Linked DNA regions of Methylovirgula sp. 4M-Z18. The protein of the gene in region 2 interacts with the protein of the main gene of each other region in a pairwise test. Links are inferred from orthologs where the notes say so. Each region holds a gene or a part of one and is shown on either strand. Other genes may lie near its edges.

Region 1 (7,125 bases), 3.4 Mb from region 2 along the record:
TCCTTCAATCAGAGCCCCATGTAGCGCATTGAAATGCACACGCTTATTTCTCCGGAGCTTTTTCATAGAATGGGAGATAAGAGACTTTTTAAGGCCCTCGCGTCTACCGGTTTCGCGATATGTGCGCTGGTCGCTCCTGTCCTCCAGGCGCGGAGCGCGGGCGGCCCCCGCTACATAGATAAGCTATTGGCTTACAAAGCGTCGATGCGCAGCCTTGAGAGGCCTTACTGGACCCGAATGCAACGTTTGTGAGGCTGAAGCCAAGAGCACGCTCTTAAGAGGGTCTTTCCTTGTCTAAGCCCAGTCACCTAGGGATGGGATACGTATATGATCGATCTCGGCATAGTCGAACCCAAAGTGCGTTTGCACCAACCGACGTAACTCCGATCTACTTTCAAGTTGGAGCGTCTCGATCTTGTCACCTCGGCGAAGCGTCACATCACGATTCATCACAGTGACCCGACCACCGGGAATCATCGCACGCATCATAAGCCGATTGACAAAAGGGGAGGCAGCGTGCGTCGCAACCCAATGGTTCGCGACCTCGAAATCGACCCAATTGTCTTCGTCAAATCCAGCGATCCATGCGTTGATCTTCCGGTCCGGACTGTCGATCTTCAGCGTTAGACAACGCTCGTTGCTTGCGAAGCTATAGGACTCATTACCTTCCTGGACCGGCGCCCCATTGAGCGGGATGGGAGCGCGGCAGCCGACGCCGCCCAGCCCCGGATCGGCGATAAAGTCACCTTCCGGCAACCGGACGCGAATGTACATGTGCCCTCGCGGTGCCTCATGCGGTTTCAGAACGAGCGTTACGCGAGCGGTGTGTGGGGTCGCATCAAAGCCGAGAGCGTTTAGGGCCGCGAGGAACAGCGTAGCTTGCTCGAAACAATAGCCCCCGCGCCGGCCTCTTACGATCTTTTCGCCTAACGAAGCAAGATCGAGACGTATGGGACGTCCAAGCAAAACATCGATATTCTCAAAATGAATATGATTCATATGCGACATCAACAAACCGCTGAGCGTCGCGTAATCGGGATTTGCCGGCCCATGATACGCGACTCGCTCAAGATAGGCGTCGAGATCAAAGCTGTGCGCCATTGAACGCTCCTCCAGCCGAACAAGCCCGAGATTCTCGAGCTTGACGCCCCCGCCGACGCTGAGATTGCCGCTGCAGGCCGCCTTTTACAAGACGGCCCCATCGGTGTTTGTTGGGAATGCGTCTCGGAACGCATTAGCTCCGATTGCGAGCCGTAGAGCGGCGCATTTCTCGCCACAAGGCGCGCGTCTCGAGTTGTTTTGACGAAACGCGAGGGCGACGCTGGGCCCCGTCATCGAGGATTGGCAGTTCTACCGAGACACCCCGGAAACAGCTATCCGTAGTGGGTCATCGCATGAACGCTCGCTGCAGTCCGCACGGAGTGGTCATTCGTAGCCGCAAGCTTGCGACAACCTATTGATATCGCCTAGCTTATTGTTGCGCCAACACTTTTGAATGTGTTTGGTGCGGACAGCGGGAATCGAACCCGCACAGTGTTGCCACCGAGGGATTTTAAGTCCCTTGCGTCTACCAGTTTCGCCATGTCCGCGCTGGTCGCGCCTGTCCTACAGGCGCGGGCAGCAGCATACAAGTCCGCCGCATGCTTTTCTAGCCCTGCGAGCCCTTGGCGATGGGGGGCTGGAAGCTCAGGCCCATGTCCCAGGGGAAATAGATCCAGGTGTCCTGCGACACCTCTGTAATAAATGTGTCCACCAACGGCCGGCCGAGCGGCTTGGCGTAAACAGTGGCGAAATGGGCGTTCGGCAGCATGTTGCGCACCACCGTCGCGGTCTTGCCGGTGTCGACAAGGTCATCCACCACCAGCACGCCCTTGCCGTCGCCGAGCTTGATCACCTCCGGCGACAGGCCTTTCAGCACCATGAGTTCGCCCTGCTCCGTATATTCGTGGTAGCTCGCGATGCACACGGTCTCGATGATCCGCGTGCCGAGTTCGCGGGCGACGATGGCCGCGGGGACGAGACCGCCGCGGGTGATGCATACGATCGCCTCGAACGGCCCCGCCCCCGCCAGCCGCCAGGCCAGCGCCCGGGCGTCGCGATGAAACTGGTCCCACGAGACCGGAAAGACTTTAGCCTGGGCTGGCTCGCTCATGTGATTCCCTCAAATTGGCTTTGCCGGGAGATTAGCAAAGCCGACGGGCGACACGCGAGGGCAAGCCAGCAATTGGCCACAGGAAATGCGCTAGCCCGCCGCCCGTGCGGCGTTCAGGCGGGCGATCATGGCATGCACGTCTGCAACCGCCGCCGCGAGCACCTGCGCATCCTTGGAACGCACCACGATCTGGTTCGAGAACTTGCCGTCGAGGAAGGAGGGATACGAGCCGATGGTCGCGCCCGTGTGCGCTGCAGCAATGTCGCCGAGCGGGCCGCCATAGGTGCCCTCGGCGAGGCCGGCGGCATCGATCGTCTCCATCAGCATTTTGGTGCCGGTCTTCAGGCGCGGCGTCACGTCGTCGAGCATGGTCTGCATGACGGCTGGCACGCCGGCCATGATGATGACATTGCCGATCATGAACCCCGGCGCGACCGACACCTTGTTGGCAACGAGGTCCGCCCCATGCGGAATGCGGGCCATGCGCCGCCGCGCCGCATTGAATTCGCCCGGCTTGTAGCGCGGCGCCATCAGCGCGATCACGCGCGGATCCTCGGAAATGTCGACGCCAAAGGCCTTGGCGACGCTGTCGGCAGTGATGTCGTCATGGGTCGGGCCGATGCCGCCGGTGGTGAAGACGTAAGTGTAGCGGTGGCGCAGGGCGTTCAGCGCCGTCACGATCTCCTCCTCCACATCCGGCACGACCCGCACCTCGCGCACATCGATACCGAGCTGGGTGAGATATTCGGCAATATAGCCGATGTTCTTATCCTTGGTGCGGCCGGACAGAATTTCATCGCCAATGACAAGAACGGCGGCGGTAACGGTTTCGACGGTCATGAGGGGCTCCTGCGGACCATCATTATGTTCGCGTCGAAAACCATAGGCAAGCGCCGGTTGCCAACGAAACTGGAGCCGCCTAACATACGACATCATTCACACTTTCATGTACTCCTGAAGGCATCCATGCGTTTTCATGCGCTCACAATAGTGGCGATTCTTTTTGCGACGATGGCGCAAGCTGAAGATGCCAAATTGGACTGCGGTGCATTGCAATCAGATTTGGCTCAGCGTTTCGAGAAAGCTGGGCCCTACATTGCAAAAATGGAGAACACCACCGCCGGTCCGGATGGCCGAACGCACGAAACCCTCGAAATTATCGAAAACATTCCTGGCCGCGCTTGGCGATACCGGGAATATGACGAGCATGGGCAACTCAGAAGCGGCACTGTGAAGATTCGTGACGCCGGATGGGTATTCACGACGACTAAGGAATGGGGGGAGGTCACACCGGAAAGCACGGGCGAATTGGACCAAATCGCAGGCTATGCTATGCTCTTCCTGCCTCAGGGCCAGGCCAAGTGTCTCGGCTATATCGAACTCGACTCAAACCGTTATATAGGGCTCTCGTGGCAGCAAAATAATTTATTCGTTAAATATTACTTCGATCCTGAGAGCAAATTACCTGTGCTGTCGATGAGTGATATCGGCGGCGATGATGACATCAAAACGACGATACGTTTCGAGCCTCAATTAAAAATAGTTCCGCCTCAGTAGATGATCTTCCCTACCCCACTCATCCCAGGCCGCCTGATCCGTCGCTACAAGCGCTTTCTCGCCGACATCCGGCTTGAGGATGGCGCGGAGATCACCGTGCATTGCGCCAATCCCGGCGCGATGCTCGGCCTGACCGCGGCGGGCGCGCGAGTCTATCTGTCGAAGAGCGACAATCCCAAACGCAAACTTGCCTATTCCTGGGAATTGGTCGAAGCGGATTTTGGCGCTGGGCCGCAATGGGTCGGCATCAACACCTCGCATCCCAACGCGCTCACCGAGGAAGCGATCCGCTCCGGCACGATCCAGGAATTACAAGGCTACGACCGCCTGCGCCGCGAAGTGAAATACGGTGTCAACAGCCGGATCGATATTTTGCTCGAGGATAGCGGCAAGCCGCCCTGCTACGTGGAAGTGAAGAACGTGCATATGATGCGACATGCCCCGCTCGCCGAATTTCCCGATTGCGTCACGGCGCGCGGCGCGAAACATCTCGAAGAGCTCGACAACATGGTCGCGGGCGGCGCACGGGCGATAATGGTCTATCTCATTCAGATGCGTGCCGAGCGCTTCACCCTCGCGGCCGATATCGATTCCGCCTATGCCGCAGCATTTTCCCGCGCCCGCCGGCGCGGTGTGGAGGCGGTTGCTTATATATGCGATGTGAGCGCCGAAGGCATTACGGTGACGAAGCGCGTGCCGATGGATTGATGCAGCGGCGCGCACGACGCCGTCATTGCGAGCGTAGCGAAGCAATCCATCTCCCAACCTGAATTGTTTTTCGCTCGTCGCGGTGGTTTGGCCGCGGAAACACCTCCGCGACTGGGAGATGGATTGCCTCGTCGCCTTGCTCCTCGCAATGACAGAGAAGCTCACGCATCCTTCCGCACGAACACCAAATTCGTCCGCGTCACCATCGTCTGCTCATAGCCCGCTTGCAGCACATAGGATGGCAAGTCGATCGACCAGCGGTCGGGGGCGTCGGCGACGATCAGCAGGCGCGGCCACACGTTGCGCGGCGCATCGGCGAAATAGGCCTCCAAAATAATGTCTTCCACGCCCTCGACATCGAGCTTGATCGCGTCGACGTGCGTGAACCCTTCTTCGCGCACAATCGTCTTCAATGCTTTTGCCGGAACGCGCACCTGCGATGCGCCATAATTGTCGTTGACGATGCGGATCGAGGTTTCGCCCTTGTTCTGCGCGTCCACGAACAGCGTGACCTCACCGTCGGCATCCGCCACCGCACAGTCGAGCGCCTTGACTTTCGCAAAATCATTCTGCCGCACGTTGAAGATCAACCGCTCGAAAATGTCCTGCTGTGGCTCGACCGCGATGATGCGCGCCTGCGACCCGCTGTGGGCGGCGACGAACAGCGTATAGCCGCCGATATTGGCGCCGATATCGAGAAACACGTAGTTGCTGTGCGTCTGCGCCGCGATGTCGGCGCGCAGCGCCTCGAGTTCTTCCGCGTCGAAATATTGCGGCGTGAACAGAATGCGCTTCTCGCAGACATTGTTATAGGGATAGAGCCGCATGCGCGCACCCAAGCGCTCGACATCAAGCGGACGCCCCTTCAGGAATTTACGCGCCACGCCGCGGAGGGCGAAGGCGCGGCGCACGCCGAACCAGGTCGCAGGACATCGCGCTGCCCGATTGATCAAGCGCCCGACGAAAGGCCGCGGCGTGTAATGGCCGAACGGCGAGATCGCGTCGGGAGGGAAATCATTCATCTGGCGGCCTGTCATTCGCGTCATCTGGATTGCCGGATTATAGAAAATCGACATGGAAATCCATATTGGAGCGGCGTTTCCCCGCCCGGATCGGAACGAAAGCATCCCAGACATGCCGGGACGTGCTTGCCCAGCCCCGACTTCCCCCTAGGATAGGCTGAAACGCGGGAGGCGCAGAATGTCGGGAAACGAAAAGATCGGCTTCATCGGTGTCGGGTTCATGGGCCATGGGATGGCCAAGAATATTGTGGAGAAAGGCTATGCCCTGACCGTCCTTGGCCATCGCAATCGCGGGCCCGTGGACGATCTCGTCGGGCGCGGCGCGCAAGAGGCAAAATCGCCGGCGGAGCTTGCGAAACAATGCGATATCATCTTCCTGTGCGTCACGGGTTCGCCGCAGATCGAGGCACTGGTGAACGGGCCGGACGGGATCAAACAGGGCGCACATTCCGGCCTCATCATCGTCGATTGTTCGACCGCCGATCCGGTTTCGACCTTAAAGCTCGCCGCCGACCTCGAGCCGCTTGGCGTGCATTTTGCCGATGCGCCGCTGGGCGGCACGCCGGCGCAAGCGGAGGCCGGCCAACTCTCCACCATGATCGGCGCGAGCGCGGACGTATTTACGCGAATCAAGCCGGTGTGTGCGGCCTGGGCGGCGAAAATCGAGCATATCGGCCAGGTCGGCGACGGCCACAAGATGAAGCTGCTCAACAATTTTCTGTCGCTCGGCTATGCGGCCATTTACGCTGAAGCCCTCACGCTCGCCCGGAAAACCGGGATTTCGGTTGAGACGTTCGACCGGGTTCTGCGCGGCAGCCGAATGGATTGCGGTTTCTACCAGACCTTCATGGCCTATGCGCTGGGCCACGACCCCGCACCGCATAAATTCACCCTCGCCAATGCGGCAAAAGACTTGCGCTATCTCGCGGCCCTCGCGAATGCGTCGGACGTTGCCAATCCGGTCGGTTCGGCGGTCAAGAATTCGTTCGCGGCAAGTGTTGCCGCCGGGCATGGAGGCGATTTCGTGCCGACCCTTACCGATTTCGTTGCGGCCGCCAATGGGGTGAAGGTGCGGCCCGACTGACGCCGGCTGCCGCCGCTCATCGCATCCAATCAGCCGGGCTCGAACCGTCTTGGCCGTAACCTCGCGGCGCGTTCCGGCAACAAGCTTTCAAACGCCTCCGCGATCCGAGCACGATTGCGCAGCGACCAGAGGCCCGCGGCGACGAATGCCAAACCGATCGCGCTGAGTGCGAAGGGAAACAACAGCGAATCCTCGAATACCTCGTCGGCGAGATAACCCAGATAGAGCGCGATGCCGGCAACACCGAAGACCGCATAAACGCGGCGGAACAGAAAAAGCGCCAGGCCGATGAGGCCAATATTGATCAGGCAGCAAAGAAACCTGGCCCATTCGTTGTCCGAATGCTGCTCGGTGAGGCCGCTCCAGAAAGCGGCGGCGGCTGCAAGATGCAACCAAAAGGCATAGTCGGCGTGGCGTTGCCGAAGATCGACCGCCCACGCCAGCGCGATCAAGCCCAGGCCGAAATACATCGAGACTTTGGCGCGCAGCGTCCAGTCGAAATCGGAACTTCGCCCGAACCACGGTGTCAAATCCATCGAGAGAGCCCACAGCGCGACCGCCGCGATCAGCACAATGAAGCCAAAAGGATAGAACCGCACTGC
Region 2 (7,138 bases):
CCCGAAATCGTCGCGCTGTCGCGCGTTGACACGGTGGATGCCGAGACCTTGAAAAAGCAAATGGACCGGCTGAAGCGCGCGATCAAATCGAGCGGCCCGGCGCTCGAGGACGGCGAAAAGCCGCGTGCCCCGATCACGCTCTCATCCGCCACCAACACCCATGTGGTGGAGACCTTGCGCGCGCTGCAGCAGGTGATTGATTTGGCGAAGGAGCCGGAGAAACGCGCCGCAGTCGAGCAGGACTGGCGACCGTAGGGCGAATCGAGGCTGGATATGACCCGATTAAAAGATCTTCTGCCGAAGGGTCCCCCGTGGCTAGACCAAATAAATTGCCGCACTTCTTCCTATAAACGCGATGAAATTCCTCAAATAACTAAGTATTGGTGCTACATTTGTAGCACGATAAACGCGATCTTATTTTTACTGAGCGTAGCGCTTGCAAGACACATTGAAACGCCAAAAGTGATATTTGGCGCGTTTCTCATTATGATGCCACTAAGCCCATTTCTTTGGAGTTCTTCTCTATACGAGCGGCCTTTTTGGGCGCGACGTCTACAAGAATTAAGAGACAAAACGCCTGATGGTATGCTGGGTCCTACATTTGATTGGATCTTGCTGTGCGTTTTCTTCAGCCTCGTCATTTTTGCCGTCCTTGTTGATTTCGTGCTCCCGTTCGACGCTCCCCCATGACCAAACTCCCCCGCCTCTCCTCCTTCCGCCGCATCGTCGTCAAAGTCGGCTCGTCACTCCTTGTCGATCGCGCCAAAGGCGCGTTGCGCGCCGCTTGGCTCGATGCCTTGGCCGACGATCTTGCCGGCCTGCATCGGGCCGGCGCCGACGTGCTTGTCGTGTCCTCCGGCGCCATCGCGCTCGGCCGCACTGTGCTCAAATTTCCGCCCGGCGATCTCAAGCTCGAGGACAGCCAGGCCGCCGCCGCCGTCGGGCAGATTGCGCTCGCCAAGACCTGGGCCGAGGCGCTCGGCAGCCGCGGCATCACGGCCGGGCAGATTCTGCTGACCCTCGGCGACACCGAAGAGCGCCGGCGTTACCTGAACGCCCGTGCGACGCTCGCCCGCCTCATGGAGGCGCGTGCAGTTCCAGTAATCAACGAGAACGACACGGTCGCGACGAGCGAAATCCGCTATGGCGACAATGACCGGCTGGCCGCCCGCGTCGCCACCATGGCCTCGGCGGACCTGCTCATTCTGCTCTCCGACATCACCGGCCTGTACACGGCGCCGCCGCAGAGCGATCCCAATGCCAAGCTCATCCCGCTCGTGCCGCGCATCAGCGCCGAGATCGAGGCGATGGCGGGGGGCGCGGCCTCCGAATTGTCGCGCGGCGGCATGCGCACCAAGATTGAGGCAGGCAAGATCGCCGTCACCGGCGGCGCCCATATGGTCATCGCCGATGGCCGCGAGTTGCATTGCGTGCGGCGCATCGCCGACGGCGAGCCCTGTACCTGGTTCCTCACCCCGTCGAACCCCGTCACCGCCCGCAAGAAATGGATCGCCGGCTCGTTGGAGCCGCGCGGCACGTTGCATATCGACGCCGGCGCGGCGCGGGCGCTGCGCCAGGGCAAGAGCCTGCTGCCGGCCGGCGTCACCCGCATCGACGGCAGTTTCGCGCGCGGCGATTGCGTGACGATCCGCGACGCGTTGGGGCGCGAAATCGGCCGCGGCCTTGTCGCCTACGACGCGCTGCACGCCGAGCAGATCAAGGGGCGGCAAAGCCAGGAGATCGAAACGGTGCTGGGCTTTACCGGCCGCGCCGAGATGATTCACCGTGACGACATGGTCCTCGCGGGTGAGTGAATGGAGCGCGGCCTTCCAGGCCGCAGAAAAAGGCAGCCGGTAAGTTCAGATGCGTTTCCTCAGTCTCCATCCAATCCCCGAACATCCCGGCGCCTCGTCATGCGGGCTGGAAGCCCGCGGTCCATTTACCTCTGGTCCGTTCGCATGAGCCATTTCATCGTTCTCCTGGGGTCTTGCCTGAACCTGATCGGCACGTGGCGCTATTGTCGCGCCATCCTCGCCGGCCGGGTCCAGCCCAATCTCGTCACCTGGATCATGTGGGCGCTCGCGCCGCTGATCGGCGTTGCGGCGGAACTCTATTCCGGCGTCACCTGGGCGGTCCTGCCGGTCTTCATGGCCGGATTCGGGCCGCTCTGCGTCACGTGCGTCGCGCTATTGACGCACCATTCCACCTGGGTGCCGCGGCCGCGCGACTATGCCTGCGGCGTTTTTTCCTTTCTGGCACTGATCCTGTGGCAGATCACCAAGGATCCCGATATCGCCATCCTGTTCGCGGTGCTGAGCGACGGCGCAGCCCTGCTGCCGACCCTGTTCAAGACCTGGACCCATCCGGACAGTGAAACCCCCGTGCCCTTCGCCCTGGCGGTCTGCAGTTCGCTCAGCGCCTTGCCGGTGATCGAGCATTGGACTTTTGCGTCCCTTGCCTTTCCGCTCTATCTTATGACGGCCAACAGCATCATGGTGCTCACCATCGAGCGGCGGCGTTTTTTGACGGTTTGAACGGACATTTGATGAGTGCGATCCTGAAGGCGGTTGAGCCGGATCACGACATCCACGCCCTGATGCTCGGCCTCGGGCAGGCGGCGCGGAAAGCCGCGCGCGCCCTGAGCCTGGCGAGCGCCGACCAGAAGAACGCCGCGCTCATGGCCGCCGCCGCCGCCTTGCGCGCACGCGCACCCGAGATTCTCGCCGCCAATGCCCTTGATGTCGTCGACGCCAAGGCGCGCGGCACGGTCGGGTCCTTCATCGACCGGCTGACGCTCGATGCCGCGCGCATCGAGGCGATGGCGAATGGTGTCGAGGACATTGCCGCCTTGCCCGATCCCGTCGGCCGGGTGCTCGAAACCTTCACCCGCCCGAACGGGCTCGAGATCTCGCGCGTCGCGACGCCGCTCGGCGTGATCGGCGTGATCTACGAGAGCCGCCCGAATGTCACCGCCGATGCCGGCGCCCTGTGCCTGAAGGCCGGCAATGCCGCCATTCTGCGCGGCGGCTCGGAAAGCTTCCGCAGTTCCGGCGTCATTCACGCGTGCCTAGTCGATGGTCTGCGCCACGCGGGCCTGCCCGATGCCGCGATCAGCCGCGTGCCGGTGAGCGACCGCGCCGCCGTCGGCGAAATGCTCAAAGGCCTCGGCGGCACCCTTGACGTGATCGTGCCGCGCGGCGGCAAAAGCCTTGTCGCGCGCGTGCAGGACGAAGCGCGCGTGCCGGTTTTCGCGCATCTCGAAGGCATCGTGCATATTTTCGTCCATGCAGCGGCTGACCTCGAAAGAGCAAAAACCATCGTGCTCAATTCGAAACTGCGCCGCACCGGCATTTGCGGCGCGGCGGAAACCTTGCTTGTCGATCAGGCCTGTGCCGCAACGTGTCTCGCGCCTTTGGTCGGCATGCTGCTCGACGCCGGCTGCGGCGTACGTGGCGATGACGCGACGCGCCAGATCGATACGCGCGTCACGCCGGCGGTGGAAGACGATTGGCGCACCGAATATCTCGACTCCATCATTTCCGTGAAAGTGGTGAATGGTTTGGACGGCGCGGTCGATCACATCGAGACCTATGGCTCGCATCACACCGATTGCATCGTGACCGAGGATCGCGCTGCGGCAGAAGCCTTTCTGCGCGAAGTGGATTCGGCCATCGTGCTGCACAACGCCTCGACGCAATTTGCTGATGGCGGTGAATTCGGCTTCGGCGCCGAAATCGGCATCGCCACTGGCCGCATGCACGCGCGCGGGCCGGTGGGCGTCGATCAATTGACCTCGTTCAAATACATGGTGCGCGGCACCGGACAGGTGCGCGGGTGAGTGATTTTGCTGCGATGATGAAGCGCAAACCCTTCTCCCCGCAAGCGGGGAGAAGGTGGCGCACGAAGTGCGACGGATGAGGGGCGCACGGATGAATTATCGCTGTCCGACAGCCACCGGCGCAAATCTCGCAACGTCGTGGCTGCCCCTCATCCGTCCCTTCGGGACACCTTCCCCCCGCTTGCGGGGAGAAGGGTCCGCGCGGCATCTTTTTTCACAATCCTTTTCATGACCCTCCCCCGTCTTCCCGCCCACGCGCCCGGCATGCGCATCGGTCTTTTCGGCGGCTCGTTCAATCCGCCGCACGAGGGCCATCGGCTCGCTTCGCTCATCGCGCTGAAACGCCTCGGCCTCGACCGCGTGTGGTGGATGGTCACGCCCGGCAATCCGCTCAAGTCGAATGGCCACTTGCCTGCGCTTGCGGCGCGCGTGCAGGCCGCGAAGCTCGTGGCGAACCATCCGCGCATCGATGTCACCGGTTTTGAGGCGCAGATCGGCACGCGTTTCACCTACGACACGTTGTGTTGGCTGAAGCGTCATTGTCCGCAGGTCGATTTCGTCTGGCTCATGGGCGCCGACAATCTGCGGCAGTTTCATCGATGGCAGCATTGGCGCGAAATCGCCGCCCTCATCCCGATCGCCGTGATCGACCGGCCCGATTCGACCCTGCGCGCAGGGGGCGGGCAGGCGGGCCATGTTTTGGCCCGCCACCGGCTCGACGAAAGCGACGCGATGTTGCTGCCCGGCCACGCCACCCCGGCTTTTGTCTTTTTGCACGGGCCGCGCTCGCCTTTGTCGTCGACAGCGCTGCGCGAAGCTGGCAAGGGACTCGCATAACCTTTCGTGTCATTGAAACTTTAAGGTTTCGAGCCTACATTCTGAGTCGCGGGTTTGCGACTCGCTAATTTGAGGATTGAAGCACTGTCCATCACGGTTCTTGACCGAGCGGGCATGACGCCCTCTCAACCGGCCCCCAGCCATAGCCCTGCGGCCGGACTCATTGTGCGGAACATTCTGACGAGCCTCGACGACGCCAAGGCAGAAGACATCGTCACGATTGACCTCACCGGAAAAACCAGCCTCGCCGATACGATGCTCGTCGCCTCTGGCCGCTCCAACACCCATGTGGGCGCCATTGCCGACCGCGTCATCAAGGCAGTCAAAGAGCAGGGCCTGCCCGCGCCACGCGTGGAAGGCGAACAGGCTTGCGACTGGGTGCTGGTGGATGCGGGCGACGTCATCGTCCATGTCTTCCGGCCCGAAGTGCGCCAGTTCTACAATCTGGAAAAGATGTGGGGCGGCGACCGGCCTGAAGAGACGCGCGCGCGGTAATGCGGTAATGACGTGTGAAGTTCCCTTCATGCGTCGCAACTAAAGAGCTGGCGTGAAGCTATTGCTGATTGCAGTCGGGCGGCTGAAGGCCGGGCCCGAGCGGGAGTTGGTTTCGCGCTATGCGGACCGGCTGCAGGGCATCGCCCGGAGCATCGGCCTTACCGGATTCGACATGCGCGAGATCGACGAATCCCGCGCGCGCCGGCCGGAGGACCGGAAAAGCGAGGAGGCGAAAGCGATCCGCGCGCTGGTGCCGCCCGGTGCCGTTCTGATGCTGCTCGACGAGCGCGGCAAAAATATTTCCAGCGAAGATTTCGCCGCGCGCATCGGCCAGGAGCGCGACCGGGGCGCCCCGGCACTGGCGCTGGTGATCGGCGGGCCCGACGGGCTCGATCCGGATTTGCGCCAATCCGCCCAAGCCGTCCTCGCCTTCGGCGCCATGACCTGGCCGCATCAGATCGTGCGGGTGCTGGCGGCGGAACAACTCTATCGCACTGCAACGATTCTGGCAGGGCATCCGTATCATCGGGTGTGATGATCTGGACCGCGAGCTTGCAGCTCGCCTAAAAGGGCGAGACAACATTATAAATGTTAACTAGCTTCGTCGGCGAACCTGCCCCTTGAGTAAGGCCGCCCCACGCACGTCAGCTAAAGTCATCGCACTTTGTACCGCTATCGTGTTGTCCAGCCTTAGCAGGGGCCTTGCTCAGGAGGAAAGCTCACAATGCGAGGCCGCCTTTTCCAAACGCGACTTTGAGGTCGCGCTAAAATATTGCGCGATCGCCGCCGCTCAAGGAAATGCAAAGGCTCAAGACGACATGGGTCTGATGTATGACTACGGGCACGGAACCGCTCAGGACTACAATGCCGCGTTTTCTTGGTATGTGAAGGCGGCAAAGCAGGGCGACTCGGAGGGAGAATATCTTCTCGGAGGTATGTATCGATTTGGTCACGGCGTGGACAGAAGCGATCTGCTGGCGGCCGTTTGGTACAAGAAAGCTGCCAAACATGGATTTGCCATTGCGCAAAGTGCGCTGGGTTCAGTGTATGAAAGCGGGGGCGTTGGGTTTGCGCCGGATTATTCTCAAGCAGAATTTTGGTATCGCAAGGCTGCAGATCAAGGCTTTAAGCCTGCTCAAGATAAGCTCGAACGTCTTATAAAAGAGATCGGCTCGCGGACTCAACAATAGGTGGCACGGTGAAAGGGCGATTTCCCGCCCTCGGAAGGGGCCATCGCCTTTCATCCGCGCCCAGACGCATGCGCCAGCGCCTTACCCCGTCTCCTCTTCCTCTTTCGCCGCCTCCGCGGCTTCGATCTCGTCGCGGTTGACGGTGACGCCGATTTTCTCCGGTCGCTCCAACGGCTCCGGCCTCACCAGGCGCTTGGAATTGATCAGGTCCATGCCGGCGTAAATGCCGCCCTGCTGCTGCGCCGAGATGCGCCGCGCGTCGCGGTCGCGCACGTCCTCGATAATGTCTTCCGCCTCGGCCATGTCTACCCCGAGCCCTTCGAGCGTCTGATGGCCGAAAGCCAGCGCGCTCTCGTAGGTCTCGCGCATGTGATAATCGACCCCGGCATCGAGCAGCGCCAGGACATGCTGGCGGTCGTAGGCGCGGGCATAGACTTGCGCCAGCGGAAATTCCGCCTTGGCCATTTCGACGATCTTGACCGTGTCGGCGCGATTGTCGATCGCGATGCAAATCACGCGCACCTCGGCGGCGCCGGCGGCCCGCAGCACGTCGAGCCGCGCCCCGTCGCCGAAATAGACCTTGGTGCCGAAGCGCGCGGCGACATCGATCATTTCGACATCCTTGTCGATGATCGTGGTCTCGACATTGGCGGTGCGCAGCACCTGCGCGACGACCTGGCCGAACCGGCCGAAACCAATGACGAGCGCCTTGCCTTGCGCATCGGAAAAGTCCTGCTCCGCGACCGCAGCCGCCGGCGCAAAATATTTGAGCAGGCGG

What was found.
Region 1: the proteins of V9T28_RS22110 (region 2) and sfsA interact in binary tests that used the Escherichia coli proteins (3 or more experiments, as listed by UniProt). The link is inferred for Methylovirgula sp. 4M-Z18 from one-to-one orthologs.

Annotation. Positions count from the first base shown.
Region 1 is NZ_CP149574.1:1,338,930-1,346,054, reverse strand. The notes cover bases 2,590-5,563. They hold sfsA (DNA/RNA nuclease SfsA), read left to right. Parts: upstream 2,590-3,709; coding sequence 3,710-4,417; downstream 4,418-5,563. Other genes in these bases: V9T28_RS06080 (FkbM family methyltransferase), read right to left, coding at 4,579-5,493; V9T28_RS06090 (hypothetical protein), read left to right, coding at 3,119-3,709; V9T28_RS06095 (competence/damage-inducible protein A), read right to left, coding at 2,590-2,992. Outside these bases: V9T28_RS06110 (arylamine N-acetyltransferase family protein), read right to left, coding at 295-1,101; gpt (xanthine phosphoribosyltransferase), read right to left, coding at 1,649-2,152; more of V9T28_RS06095, read right to left, coding at 2,243-2,589; V9T28_RS06075 (NAD(P)-dependent oxidoreductase), read left to right, coding at 5,618-6,523; V9T28_RS06070 (hypothetical protein), read right to left, coding at 6,553-7,125. UniProt on the Escherichia coli protein: Binds to DNA non-specifically. Could be a regulatory factor involved in maltose metabolism.
Region 2 is NZ_CP149574.1:4,770,485-4,777,622, forward strand. The notes cover bases 1,705-4,691. They hold V9T28_RS22110 (glutamate-5-semialdehyde dehydrogenase), read left to right. Parts: upstream 1,705-2,545; coding sequence 2,546-3,838; downstream 3,839-4,691. Other genes in these bases: proB (glutamate 5-kinase), read left to right, coding at 1,705-1,814; V9T28_RS22105 (hypothetical protein), read left to right, coding at 1,959-2,534; V9T28_RS22115 (nicotinate-nucleotide adenylyltransferase), read left to right, coding at 4,067-4,675. Also shown: GTPase ObgE, read left to right, coding at 1-255; more of proB, read left to right, coding at 687-1,704; rsfS (ribosome silencing factor), read left to right, coding at 4,790-5,170; 23S rRNA (pseudouridine(1915)-N(3))-methyltransferase RlmH, read left to right, coding at 5,223-5,705; V9T28_RS22130 (tetratricopeptide repeat protein), read left to right, coding at 5,791-6,360; V9T28_RS22135 (monovalent cation:proton antiporter-2 (CPA2) family protein), read right to left, coding at 6,442-7,138. UniProt on the Escherichia coli protein: Catalyzes the NADPH-dependent reduction of L-glutamate 5-phosphate into L-glutamate 5-semialdehyde and phosphate. The product spontaneously undergoes cyclization to form 1-pyrroline-5-carboxylate.